Regions from separate parts of the Pseudoalteromonas sp. Cn5-37 genome, predicted to be linked through region 1. Evidence: riboswitches for the same ligand, from Rfam matches in the RefSeq annotation. Region 1 holds a riboswitch; the other holds the start of a gene.

What was found. Region 1 has a riboswitch for lysine ahead of dapA (4-hydroxy-tetrahydrodipicolinate synthase). Riboswitches for the same ligand answer to the same signal wherever they lie in the genome.
Region 2: another riboswitch for lysine. It lies ahead of lysC (lysine-sensitive aspartokinase 3); the one in region 1 lies ahead of dapA (4-hydroxy-tetrahydrodipicolinate synthase).

The regions. Positions count from the first base shown of each region.
Region 1 is NZ_JAKGBA010000010.1:23,339-26,754, reverse strand. It holds gene L1266_RS13080 (PLP-dependent decarboxylase) at 1-191, opposite strand, end outside; gene L1266_RS13075 (2,3,4,5-tetrahydropyridine-2,6-dicarboxylate N-succinyltransferase) at 191-931, opposite strand; gene dapA (4-hydroxy-tetrahydrodipicolinate synthase) at 946-1,830, opposite strand; lysine riboswitch at 1,968-2,164, opposite strand; gene L1266_RS13065 (DNA-3-methyladenine glycosylase I) at 2,348-3,043, shown strand; gene L1266_RS13060 (protein adenylyltransferase SelO) at 3,052-3,416, shown strand, end outside.
Region 2 is NZ_JAKGBA010000001.1:536,918-540,333, reverse strand. It holds gene nhaD (sodium:proton antiporter NhaD) at 1-1,006, shown strand, start outside; lysine riboswitch at 1,095-1,267, shown strand; gene lysC (lysine-sensitive aspartokinase 3) at 1,349-2,728, shown strand; gene L1266_RS02430 (4'-phosphopantetheinyl transferase family protein) at 2,705-3,416, opposite strand, start outside.

The sequences.
Region 1 (3,416 bases):
CTGTCTAAACATTGAATTATGCGAGACAACGGGTTGGCCTTAACGGCATACCAAAGTTTCACATCGGTTTGCGCAGTCAGTTGATTTAAATGTGCAGTTAATTTATCTAAATCATAGATAAAAAATGGCGTATCAAGATGCGTTGAAACTTGCTCAACCGCTTGCTTGATGGGCGTGCTCAAAAAGCTCATTAACGTAAAACCTCTTCTAACAGTAATGATGCATCGCTTTGTTCATCACGGTATTTCACGATCAATGCACACGACATGCTAAGACCTTGTTCACGAGCCCATGCATTTGAAGCTGGGCGAGAGCCTGGGATCACAATCGCGTTTTCTGGGATGGCTTCACCTTTGTCTAGCTGGCGCTCGTTAACGCAATCGTAAACAGGAATGGTTGCCGATAAGCGTACACCCGGCGCAAGTACAGCACCTTTTTTCACAACCACACCTTCAACAATAACGCAGCCTGCACCGATGAATGCGTCATCTTCAATAACCACAGGGCTGGCACCAATTGGCTCAAGCACACCACCTAATTGTACTGCTGCACTTAGATGAACATTTTTACCCACTTGTGCGCATGAACCCACTAATGCGTGGCTGTCGACCATCGTGCCTTCGTCGATGAACGCGCCAATATTTACATATGCTGGTGGCATGATAATGGTGCCTTTAGCAACGTGTGCGCCACGACGAACACTGCTACCACCTGGTACTATACGCACGCCAGCATCGGCTGCAAAGCCTTGTGGAGCTAAGTTGTGCTTATCAACAAAACCACCCGGGAACTCAGTGTTTGTGCCATTTTTAAAGGCTTCTAAAATGCCTTGTTTAACTTCAACATTGGCGTGCCAGTTGCCGTTCTCGTCCTGTGTTGCCGCGCGAACTGCGCCTGATTCTAAGTTGTTTAATAATTCTAACCAGCTCATGATAAAACCTGTTTTTAGTTCCAAGATAAAATTGTGTTGTTTGCGTGGGTGATGCTGTCTGTTTGCTCAAGCTCTAAATGCGTAAGCGGCGGACGTAAATGCGGGGTATTTATTTTACCTTGCAGGTGCATCAGTACTTTTACGGGGATTGGATTTGCCACAGCGAATAAACTTTGAATCGCTTGCGACCAATCGGTGAATAGATTTGGGTATTGACCACTTAAACTGCGTTTAACAAACTCATGGGTTTGACTCGGCCAAGCATTCGCGGCAACCGAAACTAAACCTTTTGCTCCTGCTTGAGCAAAATACGGCATAAGAGCATCATCGCCACTAAATATGGCCAGTGTTGGCGATGCCGTTCTAAAGCCTTCAAATTTGCTAATGTCGCCACTGGCTTCTTTTAAAGCCCAAAGATTTTTGTGGTCAGCAAGGTTTTTGATCACCTGCGGTGAAATCTCAACTGCACTGCGTCCAGGTACGTTATACAGCATACATGGGTGATTACTTGCATCAAGAAGGCTTTCAAACCAATGTGTTTGGCCAACTACCCCAGGTTTTGCATACAGAGGTGAGCCCAATAGATAGCCATGAATAGGTAGTTGGTTGCAGTATTCAACCCAAGCAACTTGTTGCTTGAGGTTCATGCCGCCCACAGCAACCATGAGTGGTACACTCGGTGCTAATTGGGAAACATGCTCAACGATGGCTTGTTGCTCTTTGAGTGAAAGCGCCAGTCCTTCACCGGTACTGCCAAGTAATAAAATGCCGTTATTTGCATCTTGCTGCTCAGCGACCAGTTGTTCAAGGGCCGTGTAATCGACCTCGCCAGATTCAGAAAATGGCGTGACAAGCGCTGTCCATAATGGATAGTCGTTTAAATCAAAATTGTTGATCATCTCTCACGAACTTATAAGGTATTCGAAGAGTTTATGCGGGAACATTTGAATGGAGCCGCATGTCGTCGTTCGAACAAGGTATAATTCGAAGAGCGAATGGGCTTAAAATAATAAAGACGCGACGGCCTTATTATACTAAGACCAGAAGCTCTCCACCAAACTAATCAATAGCGCTTTGCTATTGTTGGTGACAGTCGCTGGGATTCAGCCCAGTCGCCCGAAATAAGCACCTCACAAACGGTGTTACTTCTCGGCGTTAATTCCCCTCACGTATGATCAACAGAGTCTGTGCTCTTCCCATACGCTACCTGAATAACGCACCTCTTCCAGCCCTTTATGCTCGCTTTAAAGGTTAAAGCCAACATAGTTAAATAGGGTATTTGCAGCGATTAAAGCATTTTAGCCGTCTAGGTGTCAAGGCGAGGAATTTGTTTTTTAGTGACCGAATTTGCAACATGGTTACGTATAACCGTGTTTTTACGTACACTTAGCGCTAACCAAATCAATTGGAAAAATGATGGAAAAATTTAACGATATTTATCAACGAGCCGTATCTCGAAAGGGCAGTGAAGAAATGCTGCAAGCACTGTTATCAAACCCGCTCGACGATGCTGATATTGCTAAAATGCATGACGATTTATGGTTAGAAGAGTTCACGCGTAAAGTCTTTCAAAGCGGTTTTTATTGGTCTGTTATCAATAATAAATGGGCTGGTTTTCGTGATGTGTTTTGGGATTTCAGTGTAGAAAAATTGTTGATGATGCCGCCAGATATGCTCGAGCAAAAAGCCAGTGATGAGCGAATTGTTCGTAATTTTAAAAAAGTACAAACGATCCCAGAAAATGCGTACATGATCCACGAAGTTGCTGAGAAGCATGGCAGCTTTAGCCAATTTATTGCAGATTGGCCTACTGACAATATTATTGGTTTGTGGGCTTATCTTAAAAAGCATGGTGCGCGTTTAGGGGGAAATACTGGCCCATACGCTTTACGAGCGCTTGGTAAAGATACTTTTTTACTTTCTCGGGATGTAGAAGCCTATTTGCGTGCCCATGAGTTGATAGATGGCGGCTTACAAACTAAAAAGTCACTGCAAGCAGCGCAAGATTTTTTCAACGAATTACAACAGCAAAGCGGTTACAGCCTGCAGGCACTAAGCCAACTAGTGGCCTATGGTGTAGGCGATAATCGTGTGGGTGTCGCAACACGTTAAGGACAGTTATGAAACTGCAAACTCGATACACAGATATTAGTGAACTACTTGCTATCAAGGATATGCCGAGCGCCGTTGCCGAGCCGCAATTACTGCTATTTAATGACAAGCTAGCTGATAATTTCGCAATTAAACACGACAGCGAATTTTTAGCTAAATTGCTATCTGGTTCAACGATAGATAACGACGTTGCGCCGGTTGCTCTTGGTTACTCAGGTCATCAATTTGGTTATTTTTCACCGCGTCTTGGTGATGGTAGAGCGCATTTACTTGGGGCTATTGCAGATAAAGATGGCACATTGTGGGACTTGCAGCTAAAAGGCGCTGGAGCAACAGTGTTCTCGCGCGGTGGTGATGGTCGCTGTGCCATTGG
Region 2 (3,416 bases), on a different contig from region 1:
TTTAAACTCTAAAGGCTTTATCCAGAATATTGTTCATAAAATTATGCCAAATCAAATCAGTGAACGAAAGCTGATGTTTCTGATTGGTGGTTTTGCGTTTTTATTTTCATCTATTTCAGACAACATAACGGCAACTTTAATCTCGCTTGCGGTGGTGATGTCACTTAAGTTAGATCCTAAAAAATTAATAAAATATGCGACCTTAATTGTATTTAGTGTTAACTCGGGTGGGGTGTCGTTGATCACAGGTGATGTGACAACCTTGATGATTTTCTTAGACGAAAAAGTCACCATTGCTAATCTACTATTATTAATTGCCCCTGCACTGACAAGTGTTGCACTGCTCGCGGCGATGTTGTCGGTGGGTATGTCGGGTAATGTTGTGTTTGAAAAACAAGCAGCCCGTCGTATCGAAAAGACAGATATTACCATTGCGGTTATCTTCTTCTCGACGATTATTGCCACGTTAACTTTGAGTGTGCTTTATAGTGTGCCGCCGCTGTTAACCTTTTTATTTGGTTTATCACTTATGTTTTTGGTTGCGCAATTTTTAATGCGCAAAAAAGACGTAAACAAAAAAATCATCGATTATATTCGTGAAATTGAATACGACACCTTATTGTTCTTCGTTGGTGTGTTATTGCTGGTTGGTGCATTAAAAGAAGTGGGCATGCTTGCTAAATTTACTCACTTATATGAGTTGATGGCACCGGAATATGCCAACTATTTAATGGGACTATTATCAGCGGCGGTAGATAACGTACCTCTCACTGCAGCACTTTTAAAAGCTGATATAGTGATGAGCCCTCAGCAATGGCTGTCGTTTACTTACGCAACTGGGGTCGGTGGCTCAATGCTTATTATCGGCTCTGCGGCAGGTATTATTGCCATGAGTAAGGTAAAAGCACTGACCTTTATGAGCTATCTTAAAATGTCGGTTTATTTATTAATTGCTTATACCGTTGGTTATTACGGTTCGTACTTAGCGGGCAGTTTAATTTCATAAAACAACTTGACAGCTAGACGTCTAAACGTTAACTTTCGAAGCCTGCTTTTAACAGCAGGCTTTGTTATTTTAACCAGGTGTTAACTTAACATTCAGAAGAGGTGCGATACTTAGGTAATTAATGTGAGGTGACGAACGCCGATGACCATTAATGAGGGAAGTACTCGCCGAGAAAATTAACCGGACGTCACGGTTATTTTTCGGTTTATGGGGCTGAATCCTCAAAACTGTCACCAAACTAGGTGGAGAGCTTCTGGCATGGACTACTCTTTATTTTCAAAGCACCCCCTTGCCGAGTTCTTCTTGAATTACTGTGGATAGTTTTCCACAAAAGGAGACGACATGAATACCCAATTAGCCGCCAACACAAAATCAGATTACGTTGTTGCAAAATTTGGTGGTACCAGTGTAGCTAACTTTGATGCTATGAGCCGCTGCGCTGAAATCATTTGTGCTGATAATCAAGTACGTATAGTTGCTGTGAGTGCCAGTGCAGGCGTGACCAATCATTTAGTTGCATTATGTAAAGCTGATTTGAGTGCGGCTGAACGTGATGAGCACATTACTGGCGTTGTCGCCATTCAAGAAGCAATCTTGGCAGAGCTGTCGCTTGATGCTGATTTAGCACATGGCTTTAATGAAACGCTTAAGGCTTTTCAAAAGCTAGCATCAGACGGGGCTCAGTCAGTAGCAGATCAGGATGAACTACTGAGCTTTGGTGAGCGTTTATCATCGTATTTATTCACTCAAGTATTACGCGGTCAAGGTCTTGATGCGGTGCGTTTTGATGTACGTAAAGTGCTAAAAACAGATAGCCAATTTGCTAAAGCTACCCCAAATGTTGCAGCAACCGCTGCGGCTGCTAAAGAGCATTTAGTGCCGCTACTTGATGACCATGTTGTGGTAACTCAAGGTTTTATTGGTAGCAATGAGCACAATCAAACGACCACTTTAGGCCGTGGTGGTTCAGATTACAGTGCTGCATTACTCGCTGAAGCAATTAACGCAAAAAGCGTGCATATTTGGACCGATGTTATGGGTATTTTCAGTACTGATCCGCGTTTATGCGCTAAAGCAAGCCCAATTGCACGCTTAAGCTTTGATGAAGCGGCAGAAATGGCAACGTTTGGTGCAAAAGTACTGCACCCTGCAACCATTTTACCTGCAAGCCGTAGCCATATTAGTGTGTTTGTTGGTTCAAGCCGTGAACCACAGTTAGGTGGTACATGGATTGAAAAAGAAAAATCTCAGCAACCAGGTATTCGTGCGGTAACGCAGCGTAAAAACCAAATTCTGTTAACGGTTAAAAGCCCAGAAATGCTCCTAGCGAGTGGTTTCTTAGCGCGTGTTTTCACCATTTTAAGTGAGTTTAATATTTCGGTTGATTTGGTTACTACCTCCGAGATAAGTGTTGCAATCACTTTAGATAACGCACCAAATGCATCACGCCCTGAGCTTGATCAAGCTTGTTTAGATAAGCTTTCTGAGTTTTGTCATGTGTCGGTTGAGAATAACTTAACGCTGGTGGCTTTAATTGGTTCTGAAATTCAATTACGTCAGCAAGAAATGAACTTAATGCAGGTATTAAGCGATTTTAATATTCGTTTAATTTGCCACGGTGCAAGTAAACATAACCTGTGCTTCTTAGTTGAGCAAAGTGAGTCAGATGAAGTCGTGCAGGCTATTCACAGCCGACTATTAGAAACCCAAGTCGCAGCGTAAGTCGTTAAAATTAATAAAAGAGCACTGCCAGTCAGTGCTTTTTTGTGCCACAACACTTATATCAAAGCCTTCAACAGAGTTACTACTCGCGCTGAAATTATGTTTGCTCAATTCTTCAAATACATTAGGAGCAAGTAGTTTCGCAATCGGCTGAGCACTTGCTTTTGCAAGCGCTTCTTTTAATGTCCAAATTCTAAAAAAGCACTGTGCCTGTTCATCGGGAGCGTCAAAACGGCTAATTAAGTCAACTTCATCTTGATGATAAAAATGCTTTGCGAGTTTGATAAAAGGGCGAGGCTTACTGCTTTGTTCAATATCAAAACCAAATAGCTGCTGTTCGGGGTTAAGGGCTGCGCCAATCAAGCCATTTGAATGTGATAAACAAGCCCACACAGGTTCTCTAACCGGGGTATGTAATTTTAGCTTGCTGTCTTTGTCATCAAACTGGCTCGATATTTCACTGAGCGCTAAATCATCATGAGGGTAAGCATGTTGATACAAATACTTTAACGTTAGGCGAGTCGCTAAGTACTCTTGCTTTGCACTAGGCACTTTGCGTTTTTCAAGCACACTTAACTCAAACTCACTAAGTAATTTATCAAGGGGTAAACTTGCAACATCAATACGTGCTGCATGCATTAGCATAATTTTTTTGGCCGTTGTTTGGCTTTGCTGCTCGATGATAAGA